Regions from separate parts of the Stenotrophomonas geniculata genome, predicted to be linked through region 2. Evidence: riboswitches for the same ligand, from Rfam matches in the RefSeq annotation. Region 2 holds a riboswitch; the other holds the start of a gene.

Region 1 (7,918 bases), 980 kb from region 2:
CACGAGATCCTGCGCGACAACATGCCGTTCGCCAACCCGGGCCGTGGCGAGTACGGCACCTATTTCATTGGTTACACCCGCCGCCTGTGGGTGATCGAGAAGATGCTCGAGCGCATGTTCATCGGCAATCCCGCGCCGCTGCACGACCGCATCCTCGATTTCTCCACCGCCACCACCGGCGTGACCTTCTTCGCGCCCTCGCGCAAAGTGCTGGCCGATCTGGGCGATTGATCGCGCCGGGCAGCGGCGACCGCCATCTGCCTGTCATCTACCGCCCCGACCATCTGCTGTTGGATGCGAGTGCAGGAGCAGGTGATGGCCATGACAGGGAACAGAACCGGCATGCGCCGCTGGTGGCGGCCGCTGGCCGCGTTGTTCGGTGCGCTGGCACTGGGGAGCGCCGCGGTGTCCGCGCAGGAAGCTCCTGCACACTGGATGGCCTATGCCGCCGCCGTGGGGGGCCAGCTGCAGCAGCGCCTGCAGCAGGAGCAGGACCCGCAGGCGCAGCGCGTGCTGGAATGGCTGCAGGCACATCCGGACGCACCGACGCCGCTGCCGGTGAGCGTGTGGATCGCGGCGGATGGCCGCATCTCGAAGCTGGAATTCGACAGCCTGGGCGATGCCCAGGTTGACGCAGACCTGCGCGCGACCCTGCAGGCAGCGCCGTTGCAGGCGGCGCCACCGGCCGACATGCGCCAGCCGCTGCGGCTGGGCCTGGTGCTTACCCAGTAGATCCACACCATGCGTGGATATGCCTGGTAGATGCCGACCTTGGTCGGCAGGCACGCCAACCAAGGTTGGCAACTACCGGTGGCCCCCAGCCACGCATGGCGTGGCTCTACTGCGTTGCCACCTGCGGTTCACGCGCGGCCGCGCTCCATGCGCGCAGGCCGAACACGGCCAGGCCGAGGAAGAACACGTACAGCGCGGCGGTCACGTGCAGCGACTTGAACAGGTACGCACCCACATAGACCACGTCCACCGCGATCCACACCCACCAGCAGGCCACGTGGCGGCGTGCCTGCCACCACTGGCCGACCAGGCTCAGCGCGGTCAGCATCGCGTCCAGCCAGGGCAGTGCGGCATCGGTGAAGGTATGCATGGCCGCACCCAGCGCCACGCCACCACACAGGCCGATGGCCAGGTCGCGCAGCAGCTTGCCGCGCGCCAGCGGCACGATGCGGATGCTGCCCTCATCGGCGGCATGCTGCCGCCAGTTGAGCCAGCCGTAGACCAGGAAGCCACCGAAGGCGACCTGCAGCAGGGTGTCCGAGTACAGCTTGGCCTCGGCGAATACCAGCCCGTACAGCGTCACCGACAGCAGGCCCACCGGCCACGCCACCAGCCGGCGCCGGGCCATCAGCCAGACGCCAAGGATGCTGCACAGTGCGGCGGTCCACTCGAGCATCACGCCGCTCACAGCGCGAACGTCACCGACAGGCGGGCCTGTCGCGGTGCGCCGGGGAACAGGTAGTAGTCACCGCCGCTGCTGCCGGTATCGCGCCAGTAGAAGCGGTTGAACACGTTGTCCACCGACAGGTTCCAGGTCACCGCACGCTCGTGCAGGCGATGCTGGAAGCGCAGACCAGCGTCGAACACCGAGTAGTCCGGTGCGCGCACGCCGCCGTCGGCACGTGCGACGTTGGCACCGGCATAACGCCAGCCGCCAGTGACATCCAGGCCCTGCACGAACGGCAGCGCATAGGCCACATGCACGCTGGCCCGCACCTTCGGCACATTCACAAGCTGATGGCCTTCATAAGCCGGCGTGCCTGTGTCGCGCGCACGCGCCTGCAGCACGCTGGCACTGGCCACGATCTGCAATGCGTCGGTCAGCTGGCCGTTGGCGGTCAGCTCCAGGCCGGTGTGGGCCTGGGTGCCTTCCTCGACGAAGGTGTAGCCCACGTCGCTGTTGTCCGGCCTGGCGTACTGGTACGGCTGCGAAATGCGGAACACGGCCGCACCCAGGGTCAACGCCTCGACCGGTACGTACTTCACGCCCACTTCCAGCTGGCGCGACTGCACCGACGGCAGGAAGGTGTCGGCATTGCTGGTCCAGAACGGCGCTTCCTGGCCCAGCGAAATGCCGCGCACGTAACTGGCATAGGCGTTGAGCTGGTCGGTGGCCTTCCACACCAGCGCGGTCTGCGGCAGGAAGCGCGACAGGCGACTGTGGCGCTGCGGGGTGCCGCGCTTGTCGTAGGCCCGCTCGTCGAGGCGCACGAAGCGGCCACCGGCCAGCCACTGCCAGTCGTCACCGAAGCTGATCCGGTCCAGCGCGAAGAAGGCGGTCTGGCGGCTGTCCAGGCGACGTGCGGACGGGCCGGGCATCTTCGGCGACGGCTCGAACACCGGCACCGGTGCCTCGTGGATGTTGGTGGTGCCGACGTACTCGTTGACGCTGGGGCGCTTGTCCACGGTGCGGCGGAAGTAGTCGGCACCGAGGGTCAGCTCATGGCCGACGCTGCCGGTCTCGAAACGGCCGCGCAGCTCGGCACGGGCCTGCTGGTTGCGGCGGGTGTCGCCCGGGCTGCGGTAGTCGTAGACGTCGTAGTCGCCATTGGGCGCGAAGTAGTTGCCCGGCACGGTGCCATCGGCGCACTGCGTGGCGTAGTAGCAGCCGTAGGCGAAGGCGACGTTGTCGTCGATCACCGACCGGCTGTGGCCGACCGACACGCGCGACTGCCAGGCGTCATTGAAGTCGTAGGTGTGCAGTGCGGTGATGTTGGTGCTGGCGATATCCACCGGGCGCTGCCACGGCTGGTAGCCGAGCAGGTGCTCGCGGTCGACGCCGCGCGGCAGGTCACGCGCGCCCAGCAGCTGGTAGCCGGACACCGAACGCTGCGAGCTGGTCTGGTAGTTGGCATCCACTTCCAGCTTGCCGCGTTCGCCGATCAGCCAGTCGGCCGCCAGCGAGTAGAAATTGCGGCGGCCATCGGCGTGCTCGACATAGGAATTGCTGGAATCCCACGCGGCATTCAGGCGCAGGCCGAAGCGCGGGGTGATCCAGTGGCCGACATCGACGGCGAAGTAGCGCGAGCCTTCCGAATCGGTACCGAGCGTGGCGGTGCGCACTTCGGCCGGGCGCTTGCCGATGTAGTTGATGATGCCACCCGGTGCCATCACGCCTGCGGCCAGGCCGGCTTCACCCTTGAGGATCTCCACCGACTGCACGTTCTCCAGCGCCAGGCGCTGTTCGCCGGCGATGGACAGGCCGTTGAAGCGGTAGCCGGTGGCGGCGTCCAGCGCGAAGCCACGGATGGCGATGTTCTGGTAGTAGCCCACCGGCGCATACGCATCACCCAGCGAGGCATCGTTGCTGGCCAGCTCGGACAGCGAACGCACCTGGCGGCGATCGAGGTAGTCGCGCTCGAGCACGTTCACCGAGGCCGGCGTGTCCTTCCAGCTGCCGCCACCGAAGGCGTTCACGCGCGAGGTATCGGCCTTCGGTTTGCCGGCCTGCACGCGCACCGCTGCCAGTTCGGTCGGCGAGCGTTCGGCGCCATTGGCAGCCGCATCAGGGGACGCCTCGGCCTCGCTGGCGTGCAGCGGCAGCGCGGCGCAGAGGGCGAGGGAGAGCAGGGTGGGGCGAAGGCAGCGGTTCATTCGATTCGTCTTCGGACAACAAGGGAGACGAAGCGACGGCGCGCAGGTGCACCGGCCCATAACGGGGGTGTGGCTGCGGCTCAAAGCTCCCTACGCCGGTGCAAACCGGATCAGGTTCCAAGGGACTCTCTCAGCCTGGCAGATCCAGGCACCCCCGCTTCAGGTGACCATTTCACTACAAATGGTACGGATTTGCGAGCCGGCGCCCTTCAGGCTGCCGCGTGCAGGGCCTGCAGCAGTGCCTGTCCCGGCGCGCTGTGGAACCACGCCGGGTGCCCCAGCATGAAGGGCTGCCACGCCACGTCGGCATTCGCGGTCGAGCCGGTGACACCTTCGAAGTACTCCACTTCGGACAGTGCGAAGTCGAAATGGACCATCGGCAGCAGGTCGGCCAGCAGGTGCACGCGTGCCGCCGACAGCGGCAGTACCTGGCGGTAGCCGTCGAGCAGGGCCAGCGCGATATCGATGCGCACCGCCTCCATGCCGCGCTCCAGCTCCAGCCACGCCACCGCGTTGCGCTCGATCGCGGTGGCGAGGTCGAACAGTGCGCTGGTGGGCGAGGCCAGGCCGAAATCCAGCACGGTGCTGATCTGCCCATCGCGCCACAGCAGGTTGGAAACATGCCAGTCGTTGTGGGCCCACAGCCGCGGCTCGTCGCGCAGGCGCCTGGCCAGGCCGGCATGCCACGGCAACACGTCACGCTGCAGCTGCGCTTCCCACGGAGTGCGCGCGAGATAGCGGGCCAGCCCGGGGCGCTCGTGCAGCCCTGCCTTGATGGCCGCGACCGGATCGTCGGCGCGGATCAGATCGTCGCGCGCGACCAGCACATGGGTGCTGCGCTGCGCCGAGTGATAGCTGGCCGCAGCGCGGTGCAGCTGTGCGAGTGCGCGTCCGGCTTCACGGGCCTGCGCGATATCGGTCAGCAGCGACCACGACACCGCGTCGCGATACAGGTCCTCACCGACGCCAACCGCATGCAGCTCGAAGGTCCATTCGCCATGCTCGACGGCAGTGTGGCCATCGGTGGCCGGCAGCACCTGTACTACCGGCACGCCGGCGGCGGCGAGATGGGCGATGAAGTGGTGTTCTTCTTCCAGGCAGGCCGCACTGCGCACGCTGTGGTGGTGGCGCTTGATGAACAGCGCGCCGTCCACGCCGTCGACGATGGCGGCGGCCGACAGCGGTCGGGGGCTGTGCCAGCGCGGTTGGCTGTGCTCGCCCAGCTGCGGATAACGCCGGCGCAGCCACGCGATGTCCGCCGCGCTGATCGGTGGCCAGTCGGCAGCGACCTCGTCGTTGTTGAGGCCCTGCACGCGGTGGGAAGAAGAATTCATGCCGCAGCCCCGGTGGGGAAAGTCACATCCAAGGCTGCGCATTCAACGCCATGCACGCGGCCAACGCAAACGGGCGGGTCATCGACCCGCCCGTCCGTGCATCAGCTGCGGTGATGCTGCCGCGCTTCTTACCAGCCGCGATGGCGGCCGCGGTCGTGGTAGTAGCGGTTGTCGTAGTAGCGCTCGCGCTGCCAGCGACGATCGTTGCCACGGTCGTAGTAGCCGCTGCGGTAGTAGCCACGGTCGTAACGGCGATCGTAGCGGTCGTCGTAACGGCGATTGTCGTAGTAACGACGGTCGCGGCGGTCGGAGGTCGTCAGGTTGCCGATCGCCCCGCCGGCCACGGCGCCGCCCACGGTGGCGGCAGGATCGCCGTTGGAGAGCAGGTTGCCGGCCACGCCACCGACCACGGCGCCGACCAGGGTGCGCTTGTCCTTCCTCGACATCGCGCTGGCATCGCTGACCACGGCCACACCGGCCACCAGTGCCAGAGCCATCGCCAGACCACGGAAGCTGAGTGCGGAAGTACTGAGCATGTAAGTTCTCCTGTGAGGTGCATGCCACGCTGGGCAGGGAGGGCGCGGGGCGCCCCGGCTGCCGTGGTGTCCACGCTGGCGTTCCAACGTTGCCGGAACATTGCCTGGTCCACCGTGCGGCTTGCGCATTCATCTAGCGGCAGGTGGCATGAAGCGAGGCTGAAAGCGGCCTCGGCCGCTCAGCTGGCAGAAAGGGAAAAGGCCACGCGGACGTGGCCCCTCCCTTCTCTCCCAAGGCGCTGCGGGCTTAGATGCCCATCGCCTTCTGTGCCTGCCGGGCCTGCTCCTGCTGGGCATCCTGCTGCTGGTGCAGCACGTTGGGCGCACCCTGCACGGCACCACTGCTGAGCGCAAGGCTCTGCTCGCTGGCGGCACGGGTATCCACCGCCACGCGGCCGGCGGCGGGGTCACCGATCGTGCCCTGCACGGCAAACAGGCGCTCACCGTTCGGGCTCGGCACCACCGTGTCGATGCGCTGCAGGCCGGCGGCATGCGCCTCCTTGGTCAGGGCCGCAGCGGCGCTTTCCAGCGCGTGGCGATCCTTGAAGGTGCCTGCCGGCATCAGTTCCAGACCCTTGCTGGCCTGGATGAACAATGGATTGCGCGGGTGCCGCTCGTCGTTCAGCAACGGCCGTTCGCGGGCGTCCTTGATCGCCTCCAGGGTCTTCGCCCCGACAATGCCGTCGGCCACCAGGCCGTTGTCTTTCTGCAGCTGGCGCACCGCCGCGTCGGTGTTGCGGCCGAAGCGGCCATCCTCGACCAGCGGCTTGCCGTCGGCACCGACGTAGCCGAGGTGGCCCAGCTGCTCCTGCACCCTGCGCACGCCCTCGCTGTGCGCACCCTGCTTGTACAGTTCGGCGTGCGGGGTGGCAGCGGCCTTGTGCTCGGCCGCAGGCTTGCCCTGTGTCTGCTCGTGCGACTGGGTGCGGTTTTCCAGCAGGTCGCGCGCCTTGGACAGCGGATCGGAGGCGTACAGCTTCCAGTTCGGGTGCTCCTTCACCTGCTTGAGGTAGTCCTCGACCGGCATGGTGTGCACGCCCTTGCTGCCGGTGGACTGGCTGATCAGCAGCTTGTCGGTGTTGGGGTCGCGCACCACCATCACAATGTGGTCGATGCCGTTCCAGTGCTCATGGCGGGTCTTGGCCGTATCCAGGCCGATGATCATGCCTTCCTTCAGCGCATCGGGCTTCAGGATCGCGTCGCGGTCCAGCAGCACGCCGGACTGGTCGAACGCCTTGCGCACGATGCCGCCGGAACCCAGGTTGCCCAGGTCGATGCGATCAGCCTTGCTGAACACCGCATGCCCGGCCTTCTGGTTGATCTCGTCCATGGTCCGGTTCTGCAGCGTGCCGACCCAACCGGAACAGTCGATGTAACCCTGCTCCACGTTCTTGCCGGTCTTGCCCGGCACGTACAGCGCGTGACCCGGGATGTTGATGGCGTACTTGACGTGGTCGTACTTCACGCCGGCCTCGTAGGCGGCCTGCAGTTCGATGCCCGGCTTCGGCGCGGCAGCGGCTGTTGCGGTTGCCGCCAACGTGGCAGCACCGGCCGCTACGGCTGCGCTGACCTGTGCGGGCGCTGCCGCGGTCTGGCCCTGGCCCTGCGCCACCGCCTGCGGTTCGATGTTCTTTTCCGGAATGCTGATCGCCGCGTACTTGTGGATGTAGTAGCTGGAGAACGTCCGCGCCAGGTCGCCATCGTTCATGCCGCGCATCTCGGCCAGGGTGTGGCCGGTCAGCGCCTTCGCGTCGGAACCGATCTGGTTCAGCACGTTGCGGCGCATGTTGATCTCTTCGCCGTGGCTGTTGCGCACCACGCCGAAGGTGCCGGTGGCAATGGCGGTCTGCACCGAGCCATAGCCGGCGCTGCCCTGCTGGTGGGCCAGGTACAGGTCCAGGCCGGTGGGCGTGTTGCCACCGGACAGGTACGGGTTGCCGGTGCGCTCGTTGCGGCGCGCCATCGAGTCCAGGTTGTCCTGGTACATCTGCGCGGCCGCCTCGGTGTTGCGGGTGGGGTCGAACTCGTGGCCGGTCAGGTGGTACTGGCGCGCGGAGCCGGGCACGAACTGGAACAGGCCCTTGGCGCCGGACGAGGTGTTGTGGGCGCGCTCGTTGAAGGTGCCGCCCGTCTCGATGTGCGCGAAGCGCATGAAGTCATCGACCGGAATGCCTTTCTGCCGGGCGACCTGCTCGACGATGTCCAGGACTTCCTTTCTGCTGTAGTCATGCTGTGCCATGACGTTTTCCTCGGGGTTGATGGAGCGGCGCATGCCGCGAATCGCCAACCGGACTCATCCGTGAGTCAAGAACATGTCGGTCAACAGGGAACCCGCGCGTGGCGGGTGCTATCAAGGCGCGACGTACTGCTGGGTCGCGCTGTCGAAGGTGTAGTGCACGGTGTCGCTGGCACCCAGGGCGCGGGTCTTGCCGGGGCCTTCGA
Region 2 (7,918 bases):
CGTTCATTTTCACATGCGCCGCAGCATGGTCAATCCGACCAGTCGCGAAACCACCAAAGCCACGTACATCACGCCTGAAAACTGCTCCAGCATGACCAATGCACGCGCCTGCGGATGCAGTGGAACGACGTCGCTCAAACCGACACCCGAGAGCAAACTGAAGCTCAGATAAAGCAGTTCCATCCAGGTGCGCTGTGCACCACCACCGGTGCCCTGGAAACTGCCCGGATACCACTGCTGGCACACGGCGAAAGCAAATGCGAAGGCCCAGGCCAGCAACGTGAATGTCGCACCTGCCGCGAACAGTTCATCGCGGGTGACTTTATGGTCCTGGAGCATGTAGGCGATGAGTGCACCGGCCGTATAGAAGTACAGCAGGCTTTCCAGCAGCTGCGCGGTGGTCAGCAGCGCACTGCGATCCAGCAATGCACCGGCCAGCGAGAACACCACCGAAGGAATGGCCAGCAGCAGCGCCAGCCAGGTGCCCAGCGGGCTGCGCTGGACCACCCACAGCGCCAGGCCCAGTACCGCCATGCCGAACATGCCCAGCGCCGCGCGGCCCGCAGCGGTGTCATCCAGCGCGGGGTACAGCAGCACGGCGATCAACTGGGCTCCCAGCAGCCAGGCCGAAGGATGACGGCGGGCAATGGCCAGCCAGCGGGTGGTGATGGCAACGGGCATGGCGTCCTTTCCCCAGGGTGGTGGGCCGAGGATAGCCGGGAGCGGTGTGATGAGCGGTAGCGCCGGCCGCTGGCCGGCACCCCCGCTTCCGCATCACCCCTGGCGGTAGACCTCGGCACCGGCCGCGCGGAACTCCGCCGACTTCTCCTTCATGCCGGCCTCGGCGTAGTCGCGCACGTCCTGGGTGATCTTCATCGAACAGAAGTGCGGACCGCACATCGAGCAGAAGTGCGCCAGCTTGTGCGCATCCTTCGGCAGCGTCTCGTCATGGAATTCCTTGGCCTTCTCCGGATCCAGGCCAAGATGGAACTGGTCTTCCCAGCGGAACTCGAAGCGCGCCTTGCTCAGCGCGTTGTCGCGCACCTGCGCGCCCGGATGGCCCTTGGCCAGGTCGGCCGCATGCGCGGCGATGCGATAGGCCATGATGCCGTCACGCACGTCCTGGCGATTGGGCAGGCCGAGGTGTTCCTTCGGCGTCACGTAGCAGAGCATGGCGGTACCAAACCAGCCGATCATCGCCGCACCGATCGCGCTGGTGATGTGGTCGTAGCCCGGCGCGATGTCGGTGGTCAGCGGGCCCAGCGTATAGAACGGCGCCTCGCCGCACTCGCGCAGCTGCTTGTCCATGTTCTCCTTGATCAGCTGCATCGGCACATGGCCGGGGCCTTCGATCATGGTCTGCACATCATGCTTCCAGGCGATCTTCGTCAGCTCACCCAGCGTTTCCAGCTCACCGAACTGCGCGGCGTCGTTGGCATCGGCGATGCAGCCCGGGCGCAGGCCGTCACCCAGCGAGAAGGTCACGTCATAGGCCTTCATGATCTCGCAGATGTCTTCGAAATGCGTGTAGAGGAAATTCTCCTTGTGGTGCGCCAGGCACCACTTGGCCATGATCGAGCCACCACGGCTGACAATGCCGGTCACGCGCTTGGCGGTGAGTGGCACGTAGCGCAGCAGCACGCCAGCGTGGATGGTGAAGTAGTCCACGCCCTGCTCGGCCTGCTCGATCAGCGTGTCACGGAAGATCTCCCAGGTAAGTGCTTCGGCACGGCCGTCGACCTTCTCCAGCGCCTGGTAGATCGGCACGGTACCGATCGCCACCGGCGAGTTGCGGATGATCCACTCGCGGGTCTCATGGATGTGCTTGCCGGTGGACAGGTCCATCACCGTGTCACCGCCCCAGCGGATCGCCCACACCAGTTTCTCCACTTCCTCGGCAATGCCCGAGGACACCGCGCTGTTGCCGATGTTGGCGTTGATCTTGGTCAGGAAGTTGCGGCCGATGATCATCGGCTCGCTTTCAGGGTGGTTGATGTTGTTGGGCAGCACCGCGCGGCCGCGTGCGATCTCATCGCGCACGAACTCCGGTGTGATGATCTTCTGGATCGAGGCGCCAAATGCCTCGCCCGGGTGCTGCTGCAGCAGGCCGGCATCGCGGATCGCGTCCAGGCGCTGGTTCTCGCGGATGGCGACGAACTCCATCTCCGGCGTGATGATGCCACGGCGCGCGTAGTGCATCTGGGTGACGTTGGCACCTGCACGCGCACGGCGTGGCAGGCTGCGCGCGGGAAATCGCACCGCATCGAGCTTCGGGTCCTGCTCGCGATCGCGGCCGAACGAAGAACTCAGTCCTTCGAGCTGCTCGGTATCACCGCGCTCTTCCACCCAGCCGCGGCGCAGTTCCGGCAAACCGGCCGACAGATCGATGCGCACCTCCGGATCGGTGTACGGACCGGACGTGTCGTAGACCGTGACCGGTGCGTTCTCTTCGCCGCCGAACAACGTCGGCGTGCGGGTCAACGCGATCTCGCGCATCGGTACCTGCAGATCCGGACGTGAGCCGGGCACGTGGATCTTGCGCGAGCCGGGAATGGGCCGGGTCACGGATTCGGAGAGTTGCTGGGCCTGTTGCTGCAGGGCGGAGAGCTGTGCGTTCATCGGGCATCGTCCAGGAAGGTCAGGGACGAAGCGGCGGCGCACTGCTGCCGCTCCCGGACGGTCCTTGGGCGGAGTCCGGGCATGGCTGCACTGCAAAGCTTCCCTACGCCGGTATGAGCCGGATCAGGTTCCAAGGGACTGTCTCAACCGTGGCCACATGGCCGCGGTACCCCCGCTTCTTGGTCCGCATTAGACCATAGAACGCACCGCAGCTCCTGGCTGTTCCATCCACGCACGGCGTGGATCCGCTGTTTCTGTATTAACAGAACCGTGACATCGCATTCAGTAACGTGCACGCGCATCGTGCCGCTGCGGCCGGTGTTTCCTCGCCGCCTTCGCGGCCCCTGCCCGGTCTGTGCTTCATGTCGCCGGCCCCTCGCAGCAAGCTCTGCTCGCTCCCCTCAATCCCTTGATCGGAGAAGCCCCTTCATGGTGTTTCGCGTTTCCATTGCACTGGTTCTGCTGCTGGTGCTGCTCGCCGGTGTTGCACCCGGTCCCTTCAATACCGTGGTGCAGAGCATCCTCGGCGAACTCATCCGCGGCATCGGCTGGCTCTACCTGCTGGTCGTGTTCCTCGCCCTGGTATTCCTGATGTACCTGGCCTTCGGCCGCTTCGGCAACCTGCGCATCGGTGGCGAAGACGCCGAACCGGAATTTTCGCGGGCCAGCTGGATGTCGATGCTGTTCGCCGCCGGCATGGGCATCGGCCTGGTGTTCTGGGGCGCCGCCGAGCCCATTTCGCATTTCAGCAAACCACCGGAAGGGCTGGCACCTGAAAGCATGGACGCTGCGCGTGCTGCCATGCGCTACGTATTCTTCCATTGGGGCCTGCACCCGTGGGCCATCTATGCGTTGATCGGCCTGGCAATGGCTTGGTTCCAGTTCAACCGCAACGGCCGTGGCCAGGTCAGTGACATGCTGCAACCGATCATCGGCCGTCACCATCGTGGCTGGATCGGGCGTGTGGTCAACATCTCCGCGGTCGTTGCCACTGCGATTGGCGTGGCTACAGCACTGGGCTTCGGCACGGTGCAGATCGCAGCCGGCGTGGAACGCGTATTCGGCGTGCAGGCGGGCGTTCCGCTGCAGTTGACGATCATTGCGATGGCCTTCGTTCTGTACATGGCGTCCACGCTCAGTGGCGTCGGCCGCGGCATGAAATGGCTGTCCAACTTCAACCTTGCACTGGCGGCGCTGCTGTTGGCACTGGTGCTGGTGCTCGGCCCGACTGGCGCGATCTTCAATACCTTCACCACCACGCTGGGCTCCTATCTCAATCAGCTGGTGACGATGAGCCTGCGCATGTCGCCGTTCTCGTCCAGCACCTGGGTGGCCGACTGGACGATCTTCTACTGGGCCTGGTGGATTTCCTGGGCACCGTTCGTGGGCTCGTTCATCGCGCGCATCTCGCGAGGCCGCAGTGTTCGGGAGTTCGTGATCGGCGTGGTGTTGGCGCCGACGCTGCTGGGCTTCTTCTGGTTCTCGGTGTTCGGCGGCACCGCCATCTGGATGCAGATCTTCGGCCAGGCCGACCTGCTGCAGGCGCTGGGCAACGGCTACGAGACAGTGCTGTTCACCATGTTCGACAGCCTTCCGTTGCCTCTTCTTCTGTCGAGCATCGCGTTGGTGCTGCTGATGATCTTCTTCGTGACCTCGGCTGATTCTGCGGTACTGGTACTGGCCAGCATGTCCACGGACGACGCTGGCGAGCCATTGCGCAAGCACAAAGTGTCGTGGGGTGTCGGCATTGCGCTGGTGGCGGGTTCCTTGCTGTTGGCAGGCGGACTGGAGGCGCTGCAGGGCATGATCACCATCGCAGCGCTGCCGTTCGCGCTGCTGATGCTTCTTGTGATGGTGTCGCTGTACCGGGTGCTGGACCAGGAGTACACGCGGGAGCGGCGGCAGGCGCAGCGCCAGAGGCACATGATCGATGCGTGGATCGCACGCGAGATGGCGGCGCAGGAGGAGACCCAGGCGGAGGCAGCGCGCGCGCACGATCAGGATTGAGGGGGTTTTGCAGCCTGCGGCTGCACCGCTTTTCTCAAGCAACGGCAACAGCAACTTCAAAAGCGGCTCTGGATTTCTGCTGGTTTGGCGGGGAGGGGGCCGATGGCGGGACACGCCGCAAGTACGTCCTTGTAGGCTCGGCCACGGCATCCATGCCGTGGACGGTCCCGCCATCGGCCCCCTCCCCGCCTCCGACAATTTCCCGGTGACGTCAGTAGATCCACGCCACGCGTGGATCAGGTGTATCGGAAAACGGATCCGACCCCAACCCACAGCGCGCGGCTGTTGCTGTTGCCTTTGCTCTTGATCTTCTTCTTTCTCTTCCTGCGGTGGCGGCCGCAGGAAACTGTCCGTGGCCGGGCGGGTGGGTTGGCTGGGGGCGTGAGCCGCATGGGCCCGAGGCATGCCTCGGGCGGATTGGGCCGGATGCCCAACCCCGGTCTTGCCGTGTGCGCAGGACAGTGCACACGAGCAAGCGGCGATCGAGCTTGCATGGACGTACTTGCAGCGGCCCCCAGACAATCCACCCGCCTGGCCAAGCCCCGTATCACTGCCATCACCGCAGAGGGGGCTCAGCCCGGTGGCCGGGAAACCTCAATACCCCGCCGCCTGCCCATCCTTGCGGCTCTCCGACGCGCCGTAATACACCCCGGTCTCGGGATCACGCATGATCGCCTGGTAACCGCCATACGGGCCGTCGGCGAACACGATGCGATGTCCCTTGCGCATCAGCGCGCGCACCGTTTCATACGGGAAGCCGGTTTCCAGATTCACTTCGCCGCCGTCGGTCATCGCCGTGGCCTGCCCGGTCGGTTCCGTTGAACCGTCGTGCTGGATGCGCGGCGCATCGCCGGCTTCCTGCAGGTTCATCCCGAAGTCCACCAGGTTCATCACGATCTGCGCGTGGCCCTGCGGCTGCATCGCGCCGCCCATCACGCCGAAGCTGGCGTACGGCTTGCCACCCTTGGTGATGAAGGCCGGAATGATGGTCTGGAACGGGCGCTTGCCCGGCGCATAACCGTTGGGATGATTCTTCTGCAACACGAACATCTCGCCACGGTCCTGCAGGATGAAGCCTAGCCCCGGCGGCGCCATGCCACTGCCCATGCCGCGGTAGTTGGACTGGATCAGCGACACCATCATGCCGTCGGCATCGGCCACGGTCATGTAGATCGTGTCGCCCTCCTCCAGCTGCTTCGGCGTGCCCGGCTGCACTTCCTTCAACGCCTTGTCCATCGAGATCAGCGCGCGGCGCTGCGCGGCGTACTCCTTGGAGATCAGCTTCTGCACCGGTGCCGGCTGGAATGCCATGTCGGCGTAGAAGCGTGCACGGTCGGCGAAGGCCAGCTTCTTCGCTTCAACGAACAGGTGCACATGCTCCGGTGAACCGAACGGGATCTTCGAGAAGTCGTAGCCTTCCAGCACGTTGAGTATCTGCAGCGCAGCGATGCCCTGGCTGTTCGGCGGCAGCTCCCACACGTCGTAGCCACGGTAGTTGCTGCTGACCGGCTCGACCCATTCACCATGGTGGTCGGCCATATCCTGGTAACTCAGGTAGCCACCGTTGGCCTTGAAGTAATCACCGATCGTGCGGGCGATGTCACCTTTGTAGAAGGCGTCGCGGCCGCCGTCGGCGATCTTCTGCAGGGTGCTGGCCAGGTTCGGGTTCTTCCACATCTCGCCCTTGCGCGGGGCATGGCCGTTGATCGTGAACTGCTCCTTGAAGCCCGGGTACTGCGACAACTTCGGCACCGAGCGGTCCCAGTAGTACGCGATCACTTCGGCCACCGGGTGCCCTTCGCGGGCATAGCGGATGGCCGGCGCGAGGTTGTCGGCCATCGGCTTGCGGCCGAAGCGTTCGTGCAGCGCGAACCAGCCATCGACCGCGCCGGGCACCGACACCGGCAGCGGGCCGGTGGCCGGAATGTCCTTCAGGCCACGGCGCTGGAACTCGGCCAGGGTGAGCGATTTCGGCGAGCGGCCCGAGCCGTTGTAGCCATAGAGCTTCTGCGTCTTCGGGTCCCAGACGATGGCGAACAGGTCGCCGCCGATGCCGTTGCCGGTGGGCTCCATCAGGCCGAGCGCGGCGTTGGCGGCAATCACAGCGTCCACTGCCGAACCGCCGCCCTTCATCACGTCCAGCGCGATCTGGGTGGCCAGCGGCTGCGACGTGGCGGCCATCGCGTGCGGGGCGATCACCTCCGAACGGGTGGCGAAGGTCTGGCCGGTAATGCGGTCGGCGGCGAAGGACAGTGCAGGCATGGCGGCGAGCACGGCGGTGGCGAGCAGGGAACGGGCAAGGCGTCGGGACACGGTCGGGTTCCGATGGAAGGGTGGTGCTCCGATCTTCGCCGCTGCGGCCTTCACGCGGTATCGGGCAGAGGTCATGGGCGATGGTCTTTCGGTGGGTGCGGACCCAGGCCCGCACCCACCAAGGCGAAAACAGCCCGGATTCCGCGCAGAAACCGCTCTGAAAGGAGTGAATTCGGGTTCATCGAAACACTTTCAGCGGCAACCATCCTTGTGCCGCAAGCGATTGCGCTGGATGCGCCGGAAACCGATAGAAAATCCGTCGCGAGGGTTGACAGCGCCGAAATGGCTGTGTTTCTCTCGATCACATGTTGCATCACAACACGCCACCGCGACCCCACATCGAAGCCGCCGACATCGGCGCCGCCTCGCTGCGTTCGATTCTTGTGCTCGTACTTATTACCCAGCCAACAGGTGCGGGACGAGCCAGCGTGTAAGCAACAAACACACCGGAACTCATCAAAACCCGCACCCGCCCAGGTGCGGGTTTTTTCATTTCAGGACCTGGTTTCAGACGCAACCACCATGAACAACGCCAACTTCAAAACCTGGACCAGCACCGCCACGACGCCTCGTAGCGGCTGTGCCTGTGCGATGCATGGCGCCTCCTCCACCGCTTTCCCCTGACCGGCCGGCACGTCACCTTCGACGACCGGCCGTTCTTTTTTCTTCCCACCGCAAGGAACCTCCCCCATGAGCACCAACGACCTGCCCCAGACCAAGATCGCCGTCATCGGCTACGGCAGCCAGGGCCGCGCCCACGCACTGAACCTGCGCGAATCCGGCTTCGACGTGGTGGTAGGCCTGCGTCCGGGCGGCCCGACCGAGGTCAAGGCACAGGCCGATGGCTTCACCGTCAAGGCCCCGGCCGATGCAGTGAAGGATGCCGACCTGGTTGCCGTGCTGACCCCGGACATGGTGCAGAAGAAGCTGTACGACGACGTGCTGGCGCCGAACATGAAGCAGGGTGCGGTGCTGTTGT

The links. A riboswitch is a leader RNA that binds a small molecule or an ion and turns the genes downstream of it on or off. The one in region 2 is predicted to bind thiamine pyrophosphate.
Region 1: it holds a riboswitch for thiamine pyrophosphate, as region 2 does, so the genes downstream of both, RI032_RS08125 (TonB-dependent receptor) here and thiC (phosphomethylpyrimidine synthase ThiC) in region 2, are expected to answer to the same signal.

The regions. Positions count from the first base shown of each region.
Region 1 is NZ_CP140571.1:1,726,268-1,734,185, reverse strand. Features, by position in the region: gene RI032_RS08140 (Dyp-type peroxidase) at 1-231, shown strand, start outside; gene RI032_RS08135 (hypothetical protein) at 316-732, shown strand; gene pnuC (nicotinamide riboside transporter PnuC) at 839-1,408, opposite strand; gene RI032_RS08125 (TonB-dependent receptor) at 1,417-3,606, opposite strand; TPP riboswitch at 3,677-3,772, opposite strand; gene RI032_RS08120 (phosphotransferase enzyme family protein) at 3,816-4,940, opposite strand; gene RI032_RS08115 (glycine zipper 2TM domain-containing protein) at 5,069-5,476, opposite strand; gene RI032_RS08110 (peptidoglycan-binding protein) at 5,724-7,715, opposite strand; gene RI032_RS08105 (hypothetical protein) at 7,827-7,918, opposite strand, start outside.
Region 2 is NZ_CP140571.1:2,706,367-2,714,284, reverse strand. Features, by position in the region: gene RI032_RS12500 (ion channel) at 10-681, opposite strand; gene thiC (phosphomethylpyrimidine synthase ThiC) at 775-2,619, opposite strand; TPP riboswitch at 2,702-2,803, opposite strand; gene RI032_RS12490 (BCCT family transporter) at 3,049-4,626, shown strand; gene ggt (gamma-glutamyltransferase) at 5,221-6,939, opposite strand; gene ilvC (ketol-acid reductoisomerase) at 7,630-7,918, shown strand, end outside.